2 regions of the Bacillus pretiosus genome follow, and region 2 is predicted to be linked to the other one. Evidence: predicted binding sites of a transcription regulator. Region 2 holds the regulator's gene; the other holds the start of a gene.
What was found. The regulator Rex, encoded in region 2, represses fermentation and respiration genes when NADH is low (regulators of the CRP and FNR family bind a similar motif). The targets are predictions, from matches to a motif close to TTGTGAAATATTTCACAA.
Positions count from the first base shown of each region.

Region 1 (11,827 bases), 1.0 Mb from region 2:
ATGGCAAGCAGTTAGAGTACATGTATGTATATTCACTAGCAGAAGGAAGGCAAGTGGACAAATATAAAACGGGAAAAGGCATTGTAAATGTGATTGTATCCGAGGATAAAAAACAATTATTTGCTGCCGATCAAACTGCCCAAAAGGTAAGGTTCTTTACGATAAAAGGGAAAGAGACAGGGAGTGTATCAACAGGAAAAGGACCAATTACGATGGTAGAGCACGATAACCAGTTATCTGTATTAAACTTTTATGATACGAAGCTAACGACCATTGATACAAAGAAAAAAGAAGTGATACAATCCTTTATGATTCCCCCAGCATCAACGGGAGCGACAATTAGCCCAGATGGGAAAGAAATATGGATTGGCGGACATGGTGATGGAAATCAAGTCAATGAAAAAGTATTAGTGTATTCATTGCAGAGCGGAGAAATGGTACGTTCTTTACATGCTCCGTTTATGCCTGTGAATATAACGAAGGATAATAAGAATGTATATGCATTAAGTCACGGTTCGAATACGCTTAGAAAGTTTGATGTTAGCACGTATAAAGAGGTGGCTTCTGTAGAAGTAGGATCGAATCCATTTGCATTTTTGAAGAGCGGAGCAGAAGGATACGTAGCAAGCTATGATAGTGATGAAGTGTGTGTCATGGATATGAAGAGCTTGAAAATAAAACGAACAATTAAAGTCGGAAAAGGGCCGTTTCAACTCATAGAGAGGGAAGGGAAGGACAATGAGTAAATATAGGGTGCTAGTTGTAGATGATGAAAGTGATATGAGGCAGCTTGTTGGAATGTACTTAGATAATTTCGGATACGAGTGGGGAGAAGCTGAAAATGGAAAAGAGGCTCTAAAAAAATTAGAGACTGATCATTATGATTTCGTTGTATTAGATATTATGATGCCAGAGATGGATGGACTTTCAGTTTGTAAAGAAATTAGAAAAACGTCGGATGTACCAATTATATTTTTAACAGCAAAAGGTGAAGAGTGGAATAGGGTGAACGGCTTGCGTATGGGAGCAGATGATTATATTGTAAAGCCTTTTAGTCCTGGAGAACTAATTGCTCGTATGGAAGCTGTGCTAAGACGTTATACAAAGCAAGAGCAACAAGAAGAGATTCGGTTTGGACCGATACTTATTAATGAAAAAAGTAGGAAGATTGAGGCTGATGGTGAGCCGATTTCTCTTACAGTAAAAGAGTTTGATTTACTCTATTTTCTTTGCCAACATACGGGACAAGTATTTAGCCGGGAACAATTGCTGGAAAAGGTATGGGGATATGATTATGCCGGAAGTACAAGAACAGTGGATACGCACGTGAAAACGATGCGTTTGAAGCTTGGAGAAAGTGGAAACTACATTCAAACGGTTTGGGGTGTAGGCTATAAATTTGAGGTGTAACGTATGTTTACGATGGTACAGAAGCTTTGGCTTACAGTAGTATGTGCAGTATGTGTAACAGTTTCCTTTCTTTATTTTGTATCTTTATACTCGTATGAAAAACTATACGTTGATAATTTAAAAGATTCATTAGTAATGGAAGGGAAACGTCTTGCTGCGCAATATGATAAGCGTGAAGGAATAGCAACTTTTGAAGAGAAAGTAAGAGCATTTGATCAAATATCTAGTTCAGATGTTCTTTTCGTATCTAATCCGCGTGATTTAAGCGCGTGTTTACCTTTTGATGTGCATCATCATTCTCTTATAAGTGAAGGGGACAGGCAAGCATTATTAGATGGAAAAACTGTGACAAAGATAGGGTATGAGGAACATTTTGACCGAAATATTATGGGGGTTGTCATCCCTGTTTTAGAAAATAAAAAGTTAGTTGGCATTGTATATTCTTATATTCCTTTAAAAAGTATAAAAGACTTAATATATGATATGGGCCTTATTTTAGCACCATTAGCACTTGCTATGACTTTACTGACAATATGGATTGGTAGAAAGATTATTATTGCTATTACGAGACCGCTTTCGCAAATGGAACGAGTTGCCAATCATTTGGCTACGGGAGATTTCTCAGAACGGATTACAATTTCTTCCGAAGATGAAATTGGACGATTAGGAAAAGCATTTAATAAAATGGCAAATTCTTTAGAGACAGAAGACGTAAAGCGTAAGGAATTTTTAGCTAACGTTTCGCATGAACTAAGAACACCGCTTAGTTATATAAAAGGATATAGTGAAGCTATTTTAGATGGTGTAGCGAAGGGACCACAGCAGGAAAAAGTAACACAGCTCATTCATAAAGAAGCGGGTCGTATGCAGCGTCTCGTTCATGATTTATTAGATTTAGCACAATTAGAAGGTGAACATTTTCCGTTAAAGAAACAACCTATCGTTTTTTCACAACTGATTGAAGATGTGTTAGATACGTATGAGATTAAGTTTATAGAAAAGAAAATTCGTATTTCAACAAATTTAAATCCAGAAATCATTGTAATGATTGATGAGGATCGTATGCAACAAGTGCTTCATAACGTGTTAGATAATGCGATACGGTATACAAATCAAAATGGGGATATTGTGATAACACTCAGGCAGATAGATGATTACTGTGAATTAAACATAAAAGATACAGGAATCGGTATTGAAAAAGAGCATTTAGAAAATCTTGGTGAACGTTTTTACCGCGTTGATAAAGCGAGAAGTCGTCAACATGGTGGAACAGGTTTAGGCCTTGCCATTGTCAGACAAATTGTTCATATACATGATGGACAGTGGCGAATTGAAAGTGAAAAAGGGCATGGAACGACGGTTAGTATTAAATTGAAAATACAAGTTGAAGAAAGCATGTTCTAACGTGAAGGACATGCTTTTCTTCATGAGTGCAATGAATAGAGGAATAAATATAAATTAATATCAAATAAATATTAAAAATTTGACGATTTTATGAACAAAACATTTGTACTTCTTACCAATTCGTTCTAAAATAGTTATGATGCAAAGTTCTTATAAATCGTTTCAATTGTTGTTTGGAAGATACTGAGGTGATTTAACTGGAGTACAAATCTATTAAACCGAAAAAGATTTACGAAGAAGTATCTGAAGCTATTTTAACAATGATTAAAAATGGTACGTTAAAACCTGGTGACAAACTACTTCCTGTACATCAATTAGCTGAGCAGTTTCAAGTGGGTAGATCTGCTGTTCGTGAAGCGCTAAGTGCGCTAAGAGCAATGGGCTTAATTGAGATGAAACAAGGAGAAGGTACATATGTGAAGAATTTCGATTCTTCTTCATTAACAAAATCATTAAACAATAAATTATTAATGAAGAAAGAAGATATTTTAAACTTATTAGAAGTACGAAAGGTGCTTGAAGTGGGGGCAGTTCGAGCAGCTGCGGCAAAACGTACGGAAGATAATTTGCAAAATATGAAGCATTGGTTAGATGAAATGGTAAAGAGCATTGGAGATGAAAAGGCTGGCGAAAAAGCAGATTTTCAGTTCCATATGGGAATTGCGGAGTCTTCGCATAACAACATTTTGCTTGAACTCATGAATCATGTTTCAGAGATGATTGCTGAAACGATTGGTGAATCAAGACGCATTATTTTATATGGTGAACAAACAACATCAGAACGACTTATAGAAGAGCATCAAGTTATATATGATGCAGTGTTAAAGCAAGATGTAGAATTAGCGCAGCAAGCAATGCTAGATCATTTAACAAATGTAGAACATATTGTCACAGGTAAAAACGATATAAATTCGTAATTTAATCTTTTAAAAATCAAATTTTTTGATAAAATAGAGAAAGATTAAGTAAGCGTTTTCTTTAGAAGAGGGAGAGGATAGGCCATGGTTGAGCCTACTTCTTCTTTCCTTAGTCATCTGATGACCATACGTTTATTGGTGGAGTTGTAAAAAGGGGGAGTAATAATTATGAAAGTTACTTTATTTGTTACTTGTTTAGTCGATATGTTTGAAACAAACGTCGGCAAAGCAACAGTTGAAGTGTTGGAGCGTTTAGGTTGTGAAATTGAATTTCCAGAAGCACAAGTTTGTTGTGGTCAGCCTGCTTATAATAGCGGCCATGTAGAAGCAGCAAAAGAAGCGATGAAACATATGATTGAAACTTTCGAAGATGCAGAATATATCGTTACACCATCTGGTTCTTGTGCGACAATGTTTCATGAGTATCCGCATGTTTTTAAAGATGATCCGAAGTGGGCTAAACGTGCACAAAAGGTTGCTGATAAAACATATGAATTTACACAATTTATTGTAGATGTTTTAAAAGTGACAGATGTTGGTGCAAGCTTACCAGGGATAGCTACTATTCATAAATCTTGTCATATGACACGCCTGCTTGGAGTAAAAGAGGCACCAGGAATTTTATTATCAAATGTAAAAGGATTAACTGTGAGAGAACTGCCAAACGAACAAAATTGTTGTGGGTTTGGGGGAACGTTTTCAGTGAAGATGACTCCAATTTCTGAGCAAATGGTAGATGAGAAGGTAGATAGTGCAATGGAAACAGGTGCTGATTATTTAATCGGTGCAGATTGTGGGTGTTTGTTAAACATTGGCGGACGTATTGAGCGTTTAGGAAAAGAAATAAAAGTAATGCATATTGCTGAGGTACTAAATAGTCGCTCATGAAGGGGGAACATAAGCTATGTCTATGAAAATCAGTGAGAAAAAATTTAATGATCGCGTTGGCGATGGAATTCAAGATTCTTTTATGCGCGGAGCAGTATCTTCTGCGCAAACGCGCTTATATACGAATCGCTTAAAAGCAGCGGAAGAATTAGGAAATTGGGAAGAGTGGCGTGAACTAGGTGAACAAATTCGCCAACATACGTTAGAAAATCTTGATTATTACTTAATGCAGTTAAGTGAAAATGTATCAAAAAGAGGCGGACATGTGTACTTTGCGAAAACGAAAGAGGAAGCAGCAAAGTATATTCAAGACGTTGCAAAAAAGAAACAAGCGAAGAAAGTTGTAAAATCAAAATCAATGGTAACTGAAGAAATTAGTATGAATCATGCCCTTGAAGAGATTGGTTGTGAAGTGTTAGAAAGTGACTTAGGAGAGTATATCTTGCAAGTAGATAACGATCCACCTTCACATATTATTGCGCCCGCACTTCATAAAAACAGAACGCAAATTCGTGATGTATTTAAAGAAAAGCTTGGCTATGAAAATTCTGATGATCCATATGAAATGACAAAGTTTGTTCGTAAACAACTTCGTGAGAAATTTATGGATGCAGAAATTGGTGTGACAGGTTGTAACTTTGCAGTTGCAAATACTGGCTCTCTTTGTTTAGTAACGAACGAAGGTAATGCCGATCTTGTTATGTCGATTCCGAAAACTCAAATTGCAGTAATGGGTATGGAACGTATGGTTCCGACAATGGAAGAATTAGATGTTTTAGTTGGTTTACTATGTCGTAGTGCAGTAGGGCAAAAATTAACAAGTTATGTAACTGTAGCGGGACCAATCCAAGAAGAGGAAGTAGATGGACCAGAAGAATTCCACTTAGTTGTTGTTGATAATGGCCGCTCTCAAATTCTTGGGTCTGAATTCCGCTCAGTATTGCAATGTATTCGTTGTGCTGCTTGTGTTAACGTATGTCCTGTATATCGTCACGTTGGTGGACATTCGTATGGTTCTATATACTCAGGACCAATCGGTGCGGTATTAACACCACTTTTAGGTGGATACGATGATTACAAAGAGCTTCCATATGCCTCTAGTTTATGCGGAGCGTGTACAGAAGCTTGTCCAGTAAAAATACCATTGCATGATTTATTATTAAAACATCGTCAAGTAATTGTTGAGCAAGAAGGACGTGCACCACTTGCAGAAAAATTAGCAATGAAAATGTTTAGTATGGGTGCATCTTCAGCAGCTTTATATAAAATGGGATCAAAAATGGCGCCAGCAGCAATGAGTCCATTTACATCGGGCAACCGTGTATCAAAAGGTGTTGGGCCACTTAAAAACTGGACAGATATTCGTGAATTCCCGGCTCCAAGTAAAGAACGATTCCGTGATTGGTATAAAGATCATAAGAAAGGCGGGGACAAATAATGACAGGATTAATTCAAAACCGTGAGTCCTTTCTAGATAATATTGCAAAAGAACTTGGACGTGAGCGGAAAACGGAAGGCGTAAAGCGTCCAGCATGGAAAAGTAATGTGAATGTAGAAACGCTAAAAGATTATTCAAAAGAAGAATTGTTAGAAGTATTTAAAAATCAATGTACAAACATTCATACAACTGTAGTAGAAACGACAAACGACCGTTTACGTGAAGATATTCAAAAAGTAATCGTGGAAAACGGCGGGGGACCTATTATGTTATCGGCAGACGAACGTTTTGATTCTTATGGATTGACTTCTTTATTTAAAGAAGAGCTTCCAAAGCAAAATGTTGAAGTGAATGTATGGGATCCTGAGAAAAAAGAAGAGAATATGCGTATCGCAGAAAGAGCGAATATTGGAATCGCATTTAGTGATTATACTTTAGCTGAATCTGGTACGATTGTTGTACAAAGTCATAAAGGCCAAGGTCGTTCTTTACACTTTTTACCGACTGTATACTTTGCTATTATTCCACGTGAAACACTTGTGCCTCGTATTACACAAGCAGTTCAGGATATGAACACACGTGTAGAAAATGGCGAGGCAGTAGCATCTTGTATTAACTTTATTACAGGACCTAGTAACTCGGCAGATATTGAAATGAATCTTGTTGTCGGAGTACACGGACCATTAAAAGCAGTATATTTCATCGTATAAAAGAGGGGAAAGCAGGCCAGAAAATGGCCTGCTTTTTTAATAGAATAGAAATAATATGAAGTAGAATTTCTCTCCTTTTTTTGCTATGTTCTTCTGGAAAGGAGAGGAAGGGATGTTCACTTATTTATATGCATTGTTAGTGGGGATGGTGTTTGGTTCTTTTTTTATGTTAATTGCGATGAGAGTACCACTTGGTGAGTCTATCATTACCCCGCGTTCACATTGTCATTATTGTAAGTATGTGCTAAAGCCAAAAGAATTGATTCCAATCATTTCTTTTTGTATACAAAGAGGACGTTGTACGAATTGTAAGAGGAAAATTTCAATTTTGTACGTAGTATTTGAACTTGTAACAGGAATGATATTTCTTCTTACTGTATATATGATTGGGGTGGAACGGGAGCTTATCATCATTTTATCGCTTTTTTCTCTACTTCTTATTATTTCAGTTACAGATTACATATATATGTTAATCCCCAATCGTATTTTAGCTTGGTTTGCCTGTTTACTTATTTTAGAATGTGTTTTTGTGCCGTTAGTGACTTGGACAGATAGTATAGTTGGTAGTGGCGTTATATTCATTTTGTTATATTGCATGCAAAAGATATATCCAGAAGGGCTTGGTGGAGGAGATATAAAATTACTTTCGTTACTTGGATTTATAGTGGGACTGAAAGGGATTTTTATGATCTTATTTTTAGCATCTTGCTTTAGTCTTTGTTTCTTTGGAGTTGGTATAGTATTAAAACGTATGAAAATGAGGAGCCAAATTCCGTTCGGTCCTTTTATTAGCCTTGGGGCAATATGTTACATGTTGTTCACGTATACAAAATAGAGAGAGGATAGAACATGAATGTATATATGGATGATCAAAGAAGTTGTCCGTACGGGTATGTGCCCGCCACTACAGTAGAATGTGCCTTGCAAATGGTTCGGGATTATGATGTGAATATTCTTTCCCTTGATTTTAATATGGGATGGGGGAAAAGAAATGGATTAGATTTTGTAGAGGCTTTTTGTAAAGAGGGTTTATATGTAAATGAAATTCACCTTCATACGAATGATGTCATCGGTATGCACAAGATGAAACAGAGAATTAATAAGGGAAAGGAAGAAGGCGAAATTAATCCGCACCTTGTTGTTAAATATGTGGGGAGCTAAAAACTCCAAAGTTTTACTTTGGAGTTTTTAATGTTTCATATGTGCTTGTAACGGAATGATTTCTTCTTGTTGAGCCGCTACTAATTCAGTTTCTTCTTGTTTCACGTCAGGTGCTTTCTTTGTTAAGTAATGGTATACCATGCCGACAAAGACGGACCCGCCAATAATGTTACCGATTGTAACTGGAATTAAGTTATGAATAGCACCTGCAAAAGAAATTGTCTCCGGATGCGGTGAAACTAAAGATAGAGCAAACAGTGATAAGTTTGCAATGCTATGCTCGTAACCAGATAAGAAGAATGTGAAAACGAGTAGCATCATCATCATAATTTTTGCTGTATCACCTTTAACTTGAGAAGGTAAGAAACACGCAAGACATACAAGCCAGTTACATAAAATTGCTTTAAAGAATAATTGCATTGTAGGTGTATTCATTTTTCCTTCTACTACTTTATTCATGAAATGGCCGTGATCAATTGCTTCGAAAATTCCAGTTGCATAAAATAGTAAGGCAAAGAATAAAGCTCCAGCTAAATTCCCTGCATAACAAGCGACCCAGTTACGAAGTGTATCAGAAATCGTTGTTTCTTTTCTTAAAGTTGCTACAGTAAAGTACATTGTGTTTCCAGTAAACAATTCAGCACCGCCATATATAATAAGTACGAGGGCAATTCCGAAAAACATAGAAGCAGCTAAATAAGTTGCCGGTGAATCTGCAATGTGAAAAAAGTTACCTAATTTAAAACATAGTACAATAATAAAACCGATATAAATACCCGCAAGTGCGGCACGAATGAAATATTGCATCGGGTTTGTATCTAGCATTTGTTTTTTGCTCTTAGCCAGTTTGACAACATAATCTATTCCTTGCTCTAGCATGAGTAATACGCTCCTTTAGTACATCATCTATAAATACTCCTTATATGAATAAAGTACATGGAATTGTTCTTAGTTTCAATAAGTTTGTGCAATGTTTCACAAAAAGGACATACATATATCGAGAAAACGCTTACAAATGGTAGTATAATAGAATTTTTTCTGGACATTGAGAGGGGAAGGGAAAAAGAAAAAGCGCTGTAATTACAGCGCTTTTTCGTCTAAATTCTTTTCTACTTTTACTTCTACTTCTTTCGAGAAGAACCAACCGCCAACTGCGATTCCCACTAATACAATCCAGAATGTAAGCTTCCATAGTGTAGATTCTGGGAATGAATGCGGAATTACATTTAATGCAGGGTGCGCTAATGTATAAACTGCTAGTTTCACACCAACCCAACCTACAATTAAGAATGCTGCAGTTTCAAGTCCTGGTTTACGTTTTAAGATTTGTACGAAAGCAGTTGCTGCAAATCTCATGATGATTAACCCGATAAGTCCACCTACAAAGATAACAACGAATTGCCCAGTATCAAGACTACCAATTGTACCTAATCCTGTTTTTGGTAAAGTCATTGCTAACGCAACTGCAGCTAAAATTGAATCAACTGCGAAGGCGATATCAGCAACCTCAACTTTAAATACAGTCCACCAAAAGTTCTCTTGTTTTTTCTTTGCTTCTTTTTCTTCTGTTTCTTCATCCGTATTCTTTTTAACATACGTTTTAAATAAGTGATTACCAGCTATAAACATAAGGTAAATGGCACCGATTGCTTGCACTTGCCATACGTCGACTAAGAACGAGATCATAAATAACGATCCGAATCGGAAAACAAATGCCCCCGCTAATCCGTAAAATAATGCTTTCTTTCGTTTTTCTTCTGGTAAATGTTTTACCATAATTGCAAGAACGAGAGCGTTATCAGCCGCTAAAATCCCCTCTAGTGCAATTAGGATGAGTAATACCCAACCATACTCCAATAATAATGATACATCCATGTACATTCTCCTCTCATTTCTATAAGTACTAAATAAGTGAAGAATTTCCCCACTATTTAGTTTCCCCATACTCCTGCCTATTAACTTTGGAAGAATTTGGAAATTAATACAAAAAAGACCTCTGCCGTTAATAGGCAAAGGTCTTGCTAGACATATGTAATGAAAATGCCAACAAAGCCGGAAGAACTAAGTTCTACGTAATGACGACTTTGTTTCCAAGAAATATTCTTGGACGCTACTCCCCTTTGGAGATATGCTATTGTACTCTCATTATATGGATAATGTATACGGTTGTCAACCTGTTAAAATATCTTCATTCGGATATTTTATTTTTCGGTTCTTTTTACGTGCAAATGAAAAAGCCAATGTTAAAGGTCCCATTTTCCCAAAAAACATCATAAAGATGATAATAGCTTTTCCGATCATAGTTAAGTGTGGTGTGAAATTCATACTGAGACCGACAGTCCCAAATGCAGAAAATACTTCGAAAGCACTCATCAATAGAGGAACTCGCTCAGTAATACTTAAAATTAAAATAGCAAAAAAGATAAATGAAATGGAAATAATAGTGATGGTCAATGCTTTGACAATGAGAGTATCTTTAATAGATTTTTTAAAAACGACAATATCATCTTGTTCTTGTAAAAATTTAAATACCCCAAAAAACATGATTAAAAATGTTGTTAACTTAATTCCACCACCGGTTGAAGCACTACCAGCGCCAATAAACATAAGGAGCATCATTAATAGTAGGGAGGGCTTTGATAATGCAGAAATATCAACTGTATTAAACCCGGCAGTACGAGTTGAAACCGCCTGGAAATAAGCGGCCATTCCTTCTTCAAATGGGGTAAATCCTCTCATAGAAAGGGAATTGTGGAACTCGAATATAAAAATAAAAACAGTCGCAATAATATTGACGATTAGAGTAGAAGAGAGCATAAGTTTTGAGTGTAATGTAAGGTTTTTAAAATTTTTCTTTCTTTTTATATCTACGATTACTGTAAAACCAATCCCACCTAAAATAATGAGGGAGGAAATAACGAGATTGACAAGAATGCTATGAGAATGGGACATTAAATTATCGCTCCACACAGAAAAACCAGCATTGTTAAAAGCAGAGATTGAATGAAAAAAACTATAATAGATCCCTTTAGCAATCCCGTATTTTGGTACCCATTCAAAAGAAAGAATCAAAGTAGCGATACATTCGACTGTAAAAGAGAATAAAAATAATGCTTTGGCAAGACGAATGACACCACCAATGTTCGTTTGGTTTAACGCTTGTTGCAGTAAAATTCGGTTTTGAAGACCAATTTTTCTGCCGAGCATAATCGCAATTAAAACGGCAAAGCTCATAATGCCAAGTCCCCCTACTTGTATAAGCGTTAAAATGACACACTGTCCAAACAAAGTAAATACTTTTCCGGTGTCTACAACACCAAGCCCAGTAACAGTACAAGCAGAAACTGTTGTAAATAAAGCGTCGATCCATGAAATAGAAGTTGTTGTAGCAATTGGTAGTTTTAATAAGCATGTACCGATAACTGATAACATAATAAAAGACAAAGTAAGAACACGGGGAGGACTCATGCTAATATTAATCCGTTTCATGTCACATATCGTTCCTTTCAGTTTGCTCTTACTAGTATGTGAAAAAGCACGATTATGTATGTTAAAAATAGAAAGAGGCAGAGAATATCTGCCTCTAAGCCATAGGTTATTGTATTATCCACGTAATTGTTGTTGAGCTAAAGCGACTAGTCGTTTCGTTACTTCACCGCCAACTGAACCGTTAGAACGAGATGCTGTATTAGAACCTAAGCTAACACCGAATTCTTGTGCGATTTCATATTTAAATTGTTCAAGCGCTTGTTCTGCACCTGGAACTAGTAATTTGTTTGTTTTTACCATGTTGATACACATCCTTATGAGTAGTCCAATTCAGCTAAATACTTATCTAAACTGGTAACGTTATTTTATGTGGAAACGACGTACTCATACGCGGAAGTAATCGGTGTGAT
Region 1 covers NZ_CM129593.1:1,271,528-1,283,354, forward strand. Annotated here, with positions in the region: gene ACU8YW_RS06605 (YncE family protein) at 1-746, shown strand, start outside; gene ACU8YW_RS06610 (response regulator transcription factor) at 739-1,410, shown strand; gene ACU8YW_RS06615 (sensor histidine kinase) at 1,414-2,814, shown strand; gene ACU8YW_RS06620 (FadR/GntR family transcriptional regulator) at 3,042-3,731, shown strand; gene lutA (lactate utilization iron-sulfur protein LutA) at 3,900-4,619, shown strand; gene ACU8YW_RS06630 (LutB/LldF family L-lactate oxidation iron-sulfur protein) at 4,636-6,057, shown strand; gene ACU8YW_RS06635 (LutC/YkgG family protein) at 6,057-6,767, shown strand; gene ACU8YW_RS06640 (prepilin peptidase) at 6,880-7,602, shown strand; gene ACU8YW_RS06645 (cyclic-phosphate processing receiver domain-containing protein) at 7,617-7,928, shown strand; gene ACU8YW_RS06650 (formate/nitrite transporter family protein) at 7,956-8,807, opposite strand; gene ACU8YW_RS06655 (MeeY/MeeF family manganese export membrane protein) at 9,009-9,803, opposite strand; yybP-ykoY riboswitch at 9,894-10,059, opposite strand; gene ACU8YW_RS06660 (TrkH family potassium uptake protein) at 10,098-11,417, opposite strand; gene ACU8YW_RS06665 (alpha/beta-type small acid-soluble spore protein) at 11,532-11,717, opposite strand.
Region 1: a site for Rex is predicted at 8,892-8,909, ahead of ACU8YW_RS06650 (formate/nitrite transporter family protein). Genes of this name have one in related genera too.

Region 2 (11,827 bases):
TTTTCGGGCTGCAATGGATATTCATCCCATAACTCATTTAAAACTCGCTTAGAAGATGTTAAGTTTGCTTGTTCTTGATCATAATAACCAACAGATACATTGGATCCGAAAGAAACATCACCATTTAATAGTGGTAACTTATTCACAAGTGATTTTAATAATGTGGATTTTCCAATTCCGTTTGGACCAACTAAAGCAACGCTATCCCCGCGAGTTAAGCGCATAGTTACATGTTCAATAATCGGATCATCATCATAGCCGATAGTTGCATCCTTTACTTGTAAAACATCATTTCCACTTTGTTTTTCGATATCGAAGTAGAAGGATGCTGACTTAGAATCACCTAATGGTCTAGTCAATAATTCCATTCTATCTAATTGTTTACGACGGCTTTGAGCACGTTTTGTCGTAGATGCGCGCGCTATATTTTTTTGAACGAAATCCTCAAGCTTAGCGATTTCATCTTGTTGTTTTTCATAACGTTTCATGTCTTGCTCGTATAATGCTGATTTTAAGTCTAAATATTTACTGTAGTTACCAACAAATCGTCTGCTTTCTTTATTCGAAATTTCATATACTTGTGTAACGAGTTTATCTAAGAAATAACGGTCATGGGAAACGATTAGTATTGCGCCAGGATAGCCTTGTAAATATTGTTCAAGCCATGTTAATGTTTCGATGTCTAAATGGTTTGTAGGCTCGTCCAAAATAAGTAGGTCTGGTTTCGTTAATAATAATTTACCGAGAGCTAATCGTGTTTTTTGTCCACCGCTTAATGTAGAAATCGTCGTCTGGTGCGTTTCAACTGGGAAGCCAAGACCACTTAAAATCGAGCGAATATCTGCTTCATATTGATATCCACCTTGATCTTTATAATCTAATTGCAATTGGTCATAATCAGCTAATAATCTTTCATATGTAGCCTCGTTTGAAAAGTTTTCTTCTTTTCCCATCTCTTGCTCTAGCCTTCGAAGTTTTGTCTCCATTTGCTGCAAGTGTGTAAAGACGGTTAACATTTCATCCCAAATTGTTAAAGACGTTTCTAACCCGGTATTTTGAGCTAAATATCCGATTGAGACATCTTTTGGTTTTATAATTTCGCCACCATCATGAGATAGCTCACCAGCTATTATTTTTAATAGTGTAGATTTTCCGGCCCCATTTCGTCCGACTAATGCGATACGATCTTTCGTTTGAACTTCCAATTTTATGTTTGCAAGAATCGTTTCGGCACCGTATAATTTCGTAAGCGCGTTTACTTGTAATAAAATCAATGTTTTCACCTCAAATAATTTCTTAACTTTGCCATGTTTATATTTCTCAATCATACTAAAAATAGTGTATAGTTTAAAATAAAGAGAGAATACTTCTTCTCTTTATTATACAGGGAAATTCATGAGTGCTAAACTTCTGTATTTGATTCAAGTATATGAATAAAGGTAGGAAGAGAGGAGAGGTTATATGGAGCAGCAAAAAATTCCACAGGCCACTGCCAAACGATTGCCTCTATACTATCGATTTATCCAAAACTTATCTCTTTCTGGTAAGCAACGTGTTTCATCAGCCGAATTGAGTGAAGCGGTAAAAGTTGATTCCGCAACGATTCGAAGAGATTTTTCATATTTTGGAGCGTTAGGGAAAAAAGGTTATGGATATAACGTAAATTATTTATTATCATTTTTCCGTGAAACACTCGACCAAGATGATATAACACGTGTAGCACTTATTGGAGTAGGTAATTTAGGGACCGCTTTCTTACATTATAATTTCACGAAAAACAATAATACAAAAATTGAAATGGCGTTTGATGTTAGTGAAGAGAAAGTCGGGACAGAAATCGGGGGCATTCCTGTATATCATTTAGATGAATTAGAAGAACGTTTATCAACTGATATACAAGTGGCAATATTAACAGTACCCGCTACAGTGGCACAATCTGTAGCAGATAGATTGGCAGAAACGAACGTGCATGGTATTTTAAATTTCACACCAGCGCGCTTAAATGTGTCAGATAATATAAGAATTCACCATATTGATTTAGCGGTAGAGTTACAAACACTTGTTTACTTTTTAAAGAATTATCCACAATAAAACGCAGAGGAAGCGACCTCTGCGTTTTATTATTGTTTTTTCTTTGTGAATTTAACTAAGATAAGGCGAAGTGCCAAATTAAAATCAATTGTTGCCATAACTGCAAATAGTATTGTCCACATATTCCAGATTGTATCTGTTACGTTCGTAATGGCGAAGCGTGTAAAGATACATCCTAGAAGGAAGTACAATGCAGCCATGAACAATGGTGAGTTCCTCATACTAAAAATCCTCCGATAAAGCCTTGCATTTTTTCAGCTTCTTTAATCATTTCTTGAATTTGTTCATTGCTCATTAAAACTTGAGCAACTGCAACTAATGTATTCATTGCAACATGAGCTGCGATAGGGACGATAATACGCTTCGTTTTTACATATAAAAAGGCGAATACGAGTCCCATAGAAGTGTATACCAATAAGTGAGTGAAATCAAAATGAATTGCTGCGAATACAAGAGAACTAATGATAGCAGCAATAAAGAAGTTAAACTTCTTATAAAGTGTACCAAATAAAATTTTTCTAAATACGATTTCTTCCAAAATAGGTCCTATTATAGAGATAACGATAAGGAACCAAGGTGTCGTTTTTGCGATATCCATAAGTCTTGCTGTATTTTCTGATCCAGGTTTAATTCCTAATACACGCATTTCTATCATACCGGCAATACTTTGTGAGAAAAATGCTAGGAAGAACCCGATAAAAATCCAACCAATCGTAGCTGGAACAGTAGAGCGCATTGTATCTAAACGTCTGTCACGAATATCTGTTCTAAGTAACCAAAGTACGATACATAATGCAATAAAGAAGCTAATGATTGCCCAGTGGCCAGTTATGAGTTGAAATTTCTCTTCTCTAGTAAATCCCCTGTTATCATAAAGTCCAGTTTTCAGCAGAAGTGGTAATCCAGCAATGGATGATAACTGCATTAAAATGTATGTAACGATAACCCACCAATATTGTTTTTTCAAATGGTTTAACCATCCTTTCTAACTCTAGTGTATGAGATAAGGTAGGATAACATGTAAGTATGCTACCTACGATATAAACCTCGCTTAAATTATGTTTTTTTCGTAAATCCTTATTTGAAATTATAATAGAAGACAGGAGAAAGTTGTGTGTATAGCGAAAACAACTTAGGGTGTCCTTTCATATTGTAACATACGAGTAGGGGAAACAACGATTCATATAGTAAAGGTAGAAGAAGAGGGACTCTATATAGAAAAGTGTATAGCTTAATTTGCGAAAAAATTATGATTTTTTTACTTGCAAAAGAAATTGAGATTATTTATTATTATAAGTGTGTTAGCACTCGGGTGACTTGAGTGCTAATAAATAAAATTTACATAACAAAATGAGGAGGTTATTGTTCATGCTAAAGCCATTAGGTGATCGCGTTGTAATTGAGCTTGTTCAAGCAGAAGAAAAAACAGCAAGTGGTATTGTATTACCAGACACTGCAAAAGAAAAACCACAAGAGGGTAAAGTTATTGCAGTAGGTACTGGTCGAGTGCTTGAAAATGGTGAGCGTGTTGCTCTAGAGGTAGCTGCAGGTGATCTTATCATCTTCTCAAAATATGCAGGTACTGAAGTAAAATATGAAGGTACTGACTACTTGATTTTACGTGAAAGTGACATTTTAGCAGTTATCGGTTAATTATATAAATCTTAAAAAATTCAAGGGGGTCAATTATTATGGCAAAAGATATTAAATTTAGTGAAGAAGCACGTCGTTCGATGCTTCGCGGTGTCGACACTCTTGCAAACGCAGTAAAAGTAACGCTTGGACCAAAAGGTCGTAACGTTGTACTTGAGAAAAAATTTGGTTCACCACTTATTACAAATGATGGTGTAACAATCGCAAAAGAAATCGAATTAGAAGATGCATTCGAAAACATGGGTGCAAAATTAGTAGCAGAAGTTGCTAGCAAAACAAATGATGTAGCTGGTGACGGAACAACAACTGCAACTGTATTAGCACAAGCTATGATTCGTGAAGGTCTTAAAAACGTAACAGCTGGTGCGAACCCAATGGGTCTTCGTAAAGGTATCGAAAAAGCTGTTACTGCTGCAATTGCAGAATTAAAAGAGATTTCTAAACCAATCGAAGGCAAATCTTCTATCGCACAAGTAGCTGCTATTTCTGCAGCTGACGAAGAAGTAGGTCAATTAATCGCTGAAGCAATGGAGCGCGTTGGTAACGACGGCGTTATTACTTTAGAAGAATCTAAAGGATTTACAACAGAATTAGACGTAGTAGAAGGTATGCAATTTGATCGTGGATATGCATCTCCTTACATGATTACTGATTCTGACAAAATGGAAGCAGTTCTTGATAACCCATACATCTTAATTACTGATAAGAAGATTTCTAACATCCAAGAAATCTTACCAGTATTAGAGCAAGTGGTACAACAAGGTAAACCACTTCTTATCATCGCTGAAGATGTAGAAGGCGAAGCTTTAGCTACATTAGTAGTGAACAAACTTCGTGGTACATTCAATGTAGTAGCTGTTAAAGCTCCTGGATTTGGTGACCGTCGTAAAGCAATGCTAGAAGATATCGCAATCTTAACTGGTGGCGAAGTAATCACTGAAGAATTAGGTCGTGACTTAAAATCTGCTACAATTGAATCTTTAGGACGTGCTGGTAAAGTTGTTGTAACGAAAGAAAACACAACTGTAGTTGAAGGTATCGGAAATTCACAACAAATCGAAGCTCGCATCGGTCAAATCCGCGCGCAATTAGAAGAAACTACTTCTGAATTCGATCGTGAAAAATTACAAGAGCGTCTTGCAAAACTTGCAGGTGGCGTAGCAGTAATTAAAGTAGGTGCAGCAACTGAAACTGAGTTAAAAGAGCGCAAACTTCGCATTGAAGATGCACTTAACTCAACTCGTGCAGCAGTAGAAGAAGGTATCGTTGCAGGTGGTGGTACTTCACTTATGAACGTATACACGAAAGTAGCTTCTATCGTAGCTGAAGGCGACGAAGCAACAGGTATCAACATCGTACTTCGCGCACTAGAAGAGCCAGTTCGTCAAATCGCAATCAACGCTGGTCTAGAAGGATCTGTAGTTGTAGAGCGTCTAAAAGGCGAAAAAGTAGGCGTTGGTTTCAACGCAGCTACTGGCGAGTGGGTTAACATGCTTGAAACTGGTATCGTAGATCCAGCTAAAGTAACTCGTTCTGCACTTCAAAACGCAGCATCTGTTGCAGCTATGTTCTTAACGACTGAAGCTGTAGTTGCTGACAAGCCAGAACCAAATGCACCAGCAATGCCTGACATGGGCGGCATGGGCATGGGCGGTATGGGCGGAATGATGTAATTCCGTTTGCTCGAAAAACATCCATTTCTATATAGAAATGGATGTTTTTTTATGTTTTTTAGAAAAGGAAATTAATTTCTGTAGAATTTTGTCGCTTTCTCTCTTGACCATATCGATACTTCATTGTTAGAATCTAGGGAGATAATATAAAAAAATCCTTCATATATCCTCGATGATATGGTTTGAGAGTCTCTACCGGGTTACCGTAAACAACCTGACTATGAAGGCAGTGCGTCTTATATTTATAAAGAGCGGAAGACTATCTTTCTTTATAAAGCCAGACCCCTGCCTTTTCTTTGTTATGAGACTAGAGGCGGAGGACTGGCTTTTTTTATTATATTAGTAATGCTTTTTGCCTAATTGGTAAAAATATTTATATACGAGAACTAACGTTGGGGTGATTATTTTGAAGAAGCAGCATGATACAATTATCGTTTTAGATTTTGGGAGTCAGTACAATCAGTTAATAGCACGTCGAATTCGTGAGTTCGGTGTATACAGTGAACTTCATCCACATACAATTACTGCAGAAGAAATTAAAGCAATGAATCCAAAAGGGATTATCTTCTCTGGTGGACCAAATAGTGTATACGGTGAAGGCGCATTACATTGTGATGAAAAAATCTTTGAACTAGGATTACCGATCTTTGGTATTTGTTACGGTATGCAGCTTATGACGCAACACTTCGGTGGGAAAGTAGAACGTGCAAACCACCGTGAGTACGGAAAAGCTGTTCTTAAAGTAGAGAACGAATCAAAATTATATGCGAACCTTCCAGAAGAGCAAGTTGTATGGATGAGCCATGGTGACTTAGTAACTGGTTTACCTGAAGGATTCGTAGTAGATGCAACAAGTGAGTCTTGTCCAATTGCTGGTATGAGCAATGAAGACAAAAACTTATACGGTGTACAATTCCACCCAGAAGTACGTCATTCTGAGCACGGTAACGATTTAATTAAAAACTTCGTATTCGGCGTATGTGGTTGTTCTGAAGGATGGAACATGGAGAACTTTATCGAAGTAGAATTAGAGAAAATCCGTGAAACTGTTGGAGACAAAAAAGTACTATGCGCACTTAGCGGCGGTGTAGACTCTTCTGTTGTAGCAGTATTAATTCATAAAGCAATCGGCGATCAATTAACATGTATTTTCGTTGACCACGGCTTACTTCGCAAAGGTGAAGCAGAAGGCGTTATGAAAACATTCAGCGAAGGCTTCCACATGAACGTTATTAAAGTGGATGCACAAGAACGCTTCATGAACAAGTTAAAAGGTGTAGAAGATCCAGAACAAAAACGTAAAATCATCGGTAATGAATTCATTTACGTATTTGATGATGAAGCTTCTAAATTACAAGGAATGGACTTCCTAGCGCAAGGTACACTTTATACAGACATCGTTGAAAGTGGTACAGCAACTGCACAAACAATTAAATCTCACCATAACGTTGGTGGTCTTCCAGAAGACATGCAGTTCAAATTAATTGAGCCTTTAAACACGTTATTTAAAGATGAAGTACGTGTATTAGGATCAGAACTAGGAATTCCTGATGAAATCGTATGGCGTCAACCATTCCCAGGCCCTGGTCTTGGTATTCGTGTATTAGGTGAAATCACAGAAGAGAAATTAGAAATCGTTCGTGAATCTGATGCGATTTTACGTGAAGAAATTATTAAAGCGGGCTTAGACCGCGAAGTTTGGCAATACTTCACTGCGCTTCCTGGTATGCGTAGCGTAGGTGTTATGGGTGATGAGCGTACTTACGATTACACAGTAGGTATCCGCGCAGTAACATCTATCGACGGTATGACAGCTGACTGGGCACGTATCCCTTGGGACGTATTAGAGAAAATCTCTGTACGTATCGTAAACGAAGTAAAACACGTTAACCGTATCGTGTATGATATAACAAGTAAGCCACCAGCAACTATCGAGTGGGAATAGTATTATAAAAAAAGATCCATCTATTGCTCATGCATAGATGGATCTTTTGTGTTTTGCTCTTAATACGAACGAAAATGCAAAAGTTTGTAAAAATGTTCGTTTTTAAATTGACAAAACTACTTCATCGAGTTAATATGAGTATGTAATTCAAACGAAAAGTGAATATTATGCCGTCGTATAATATCGGGGATATGGCCCGAAAGTTTCTACCTAGCTACCGTAAATGGCTTGACTACGAGGCGTTTAGATAAAGATGAGGGTAAACTTGTCTTTATTCATAGAACGCTTCCATGTATATGCAATGGAAGCCTTTTTTATTTTTAATAGATAAAAGAGGGCTAGGGAGATTACGGCGAGTAATCATATAACGGGGGAAACGTAAGATGAAACGCTATTTTCAGTTTGATGAACTCGGTACAAATTATAAAACAGAGTTCATAGCAGGTTTAACGACATTTTTATCTATGGCTTATGTACTATTTGTCAATCCTGCTACGCTGTCACTTGGAAATGTTAAAGGGTTACCAGCAGGTACAGGAATGGATCCGGGTGCAGTATTCGTTGCTACAGCATTAGCAGCAGCGATTGGTTCGTTAATTATGGGGATATTCGCGAAGTATCCGATTGCTTTGGCGCCGGGTATGGGAATTAACGCGTTCTTTGCTTATACGGCAGTGTTAACGATGGGTATTCCATGGCAGACAGCAATTGCTGGAACGTTAATGTCAGGTATTATCTTTATTATTCTTACAGCTTCAGGTATTCGTGAAAAAATCATTAATGCAATTCCATCAGAGTTAAAGTTTGCAGTAGCGGCAGGTATCGGATTATTCATTGCCTTCCTTGGCTTCCAAAATGCCGGAATTATCGTGAAAAATGATGCTGTTCTTGTTGGGTTGGGGGATTTAACAAAGGGCACAACGTTACTAGCAATCTTCGGGGTTGTTACTACAATCATCTTCATGATTAAGAAAGTTAATGGTGCAGTGTTCTACGGTATGATTCTTACAGCAATTTTAGGAGTAGCGACAGGATTAATTGATACTCCAAAAGCTGTAGTGGGAGCAATACCGAGTCTAGAACCAACGTTCGGTGTGGCGTTAACTCACTTCGGAGATATTTTCACTGTTCAAATGGTGATTGTTATTATAACGTTCTTCTTTATCGATTTCTTTGATACAGCAGGTACACTTGTAGCGGTTGCGAATCAAGCTGGATTAATGAAGAACAATAAATTACCACGTGCAGGAAAAGCATTATTTGCAGATGCGATTGCAACTGTAATCGGTGCGATCTTAGGTACATCAACAACAACGTCTTACATTGAATCTTCTGCAGGGGTAGCAGCGGGTGGACGTTCTGGATTTACAGCAGTTGTAACAGCGGGATTCTTCTTGCTGGCACTATTCTTCTCGCCATTATTAAGCGTTGTAACACCAGCTGTAACAGCGCCAGCATTAATTATTGTAGGGATCTTGATGGTTTCATCTTTAGGCGAAATTGATTGGAAGAAATTCGAGATTGCAGTACCAGCATTCTTTACAATCATTTCAATGCCACTTACGTATAGTATTGCGACAGGGATTGCAATCGGGTTTATCTTCTATCCAATTACAATGGTAGTAAGTGGTCGTCGTAAAGAGATTCATCCAATTATGTATGTTATGGGAGTTTTATTCGTACTATATTTCATCTACGTTCGTAAATAAAAGGGGTTTTTTGAAAGGTCTAGACTTAAGGGGAGTCTAGACCTTTTTTGCGTCTTCAGAAAATCTTAAGGATTTCCGAGCGTTTTTCTTCAGAAGTTTTCCTATAATAGAAGTTAGGGATTAAAAAAGTGATGGGGGAGATATTGTGGCGCACGAAACAATACTTGTCGTAGATGATGAAAAAGAAATTAGAAATCTTATTACAATCTATTTAAAGAATGAAGGATATAAAGTGTTGCAAGCAGGAGACGGAGAAGAAGGATTACGTTTACTAGAAGAAAATGAAGTACATCTAGTCGTATTAGATATTATGATGCCAAAGGTAGATGGTATTCATATGTGTATGAAAGTAAGAGAATCGAAAGAAATGCCGATTATTATGCTTTCTGCGAAAACGCAAGATATGGATAAAATTTTAGGATTAACAACAGGTGCAGATGATTACGTAACGAAACCATTTAATCCGTTAGAGTTAATCGCAAGGATTAAATCTCAGTTACGTCGTTATATGAAGATGAATGGTTTTGCTCTTCAAAATGAGGACGAGTTAGAAATTGGAGAGATGAAAATAAACATCTCCACTCATACAGTCATTGTGGATGGAGAAGAAGTGAAACTGACCCCGAGGGAATTTTCGATTTTAGAATTACTAGCTCGTAATCCGGGGATGGTCTTTAGCGCGGAACAAATTTATGAAAAGGTTTGGAACGAAAGATCTTTCCAGTCGGATAACACGGTAATGGTTCATATTCGGAAAGTGCGTGAAAAGATTGAGGAGAATCCAAGGAAGCCAATATATATAAAAACAGTATGGGGAGTGGGGTATAAGATTGAAAAAGATATTTAATCCATTTACTTATGTTAGGAAATTTCGAGAATTAATTGGAAAGATAATGAAGAGTGTGAAACGGAGTGTGCGAATTCAACTTATTACTGCGTTTACTGCTTGTGCGCTATTAGGTCTTTTGTCAGCAAAGACAGCAGCGCCGTTTTTTGAGAATGCGAATCGGAAGGCGATGATCGATTATCGGGCTGGTATGGAGGAGATTAATCAACAAGCTCAAGGAGCGGCAAATAGTTCGGTTCATGAAAATAAATTAGAAGCTATATCCGATATGATCGAAAGGGAGAACCAAAGTTTAGAGCGAGGACCTAGAGCTTTAAAAATATTGGTTACTGACGAGAGCGGTAAAGTTTTATATAAAACGAAGCAGGCGCAAGAAGAGCAAATTGATTTGCATAATACGATTCGTAATGCAGCATCATTTGCGATCAACTATTCAAATGGCCAAGATGCATTTGAAAGTACAAGAAAAGAATTTATAGCTTTTGCACCTATTACAATAGAAGATAAGAATTTATACATGTTTGTTAGTGGGATTCCAGAAGGTGAAGTAATATATGATACGCAAGAAGGGCCGTTTCCATTTTGCATAGGTGTACTCGTATTTATTTTCTCTTTCTTCTATATAACAAAGAGAAAGATGAAGCAAATTGAAGCGATGGCACAAGGTGTAAAGGAAATAGAAAAAGGCAACTTAGCGTATCGTATTGAGAAGAAAGGTGAGGACGAGATTGCGTCTTTAACTGAGAATATTAATAATATGGCAGAAGAGCTTATGAATAATATAGAAAAGGAACGTAAATTAGAGAAGCAAAAGAATGAGCTTATTACGAATGTATCTCACGATTTGCGTACACCACTGACTTCTATTATGGGTTACTTGCGATTACTTCGAGATTCTAAATATGAAAATAAAGAACAACATGATGAGTATACGAGAATTGCTTTTGCGAAGTCGGAGCAGTTAAAGAATTTAATAGAAGATTTATTTGAGTATACGAAGTTAACAAATGAGCAAGTTGTATTAGAAAAACAAGAGGTTTGTATAAATGAGTTATTGGAGCAATTAATAGAAGAGTTAGTACCGCAGGCAGAAGAGCATGGACTTGCGTTTGTTAAGAAGTTTCCTGAGGAACGTGCCTATGCAGCGGTTGATTCGGAAAAGATGGTACGTGTATTTGATAATCTATTAATGAACGCGATTAAGTATAGTAAAGATGATGGGGAGATAAAAGTTTCTCTTCAAAGGCAGCGCCGGGATATACAAATTGTAATTGCGAATCATAGTGAAGAGTTTACGAGAGAAGAGCTAGGGAGTTTGTTTGAACGTTTTTATAAGAAGGATCAATCTAGAAGTAGAGTAACAGAAGGATCGGGACTTGGATTAGCGATTGCGAAAAGTATTGTTGAGCTGCAAGGTGGTAGTATTCGAGCAGAATATGAGGATGGTATTATTCAGTTTATCGTCTCGTTACCAATTATAGAAAAATAATAAATGAATAGAATGATATTTGATAAAAAGGCTTATTTTAAAAGAAATAAGCCTTTTTATATTTTTTTAGAAAAATATGTTGACGATTAGAGTATAGAGGTGTAATATAGGACAAGTCGCCGATGCAATAACGCAGAACGCGGCAAACGAAATAAAAAAATTAGTTGACATTGAAACATGAAGATGTTAACATAAGGGAGTCGCAAATGAGCGACCGAGTAGTTCTTTGAAAACTGAACGAAACAAACAACGTGAAACGTCAATTTTTATTTTTAGATGCTAGACAAACTAACTTTATTGGAGAGTTTGATCCTGGCTCAGGATGAACGCTGGCGGCGTGCCTAATACATGCAAGTCGAGCGAATGGATTGAGAGCTTGCTCTCAAGAAGTTAGCGGCGGACGGGTGAGTAACACGTGGG
Region 2 covers NZ_CM129593.1:257,275-269,101, forward strand. Annotated here, with positions in the region: gene ACU8YW_RS01505 (ABC-F family ATP-binding cassette domain-containing protein) at 1-1,274, opposite strand, end outside; gene ACU8YW_RS01510 (redox-sensing transcriptional repressor Rex) at 1,462-2,091, shown strand; gene ACU8YW_RS01515 (YdiK family protein) at 2,121-2,312, opposite strand; gene ACU8YW_RS01520 (CPBP family intramembrane glutamic endopeptidase) at 2,309-3,058, opposite strand; gene groES (co-chaperone GroES) at 3,460-3,744, shown strand; gene groL (chaperonin GroEL) at 3,783-5,417, shown strand; purine riboswitch at 5,557-5,658, shown strand; gene guaA (glutamine-hydrolyzing GMP synthase) at 5,824-7,362, shown strand; purine riboswitch at 7,516-7,617, shown strand; gene ACU8YW_RS01540 (NCS2 family permease) at 7,746-9,071, shown strand; gene ACU8YW_RS01545 (response regulator transcription factor) at 9,217-9,918, shown strand; gene ACU8YW_RS01550 (sensor histidine kinase) at 9,902-11,407, shown strand; rRNA gene ACU8YW_RS01555 (16S ribosomal RNA) at 11,702-11,827, shown strand, end outside.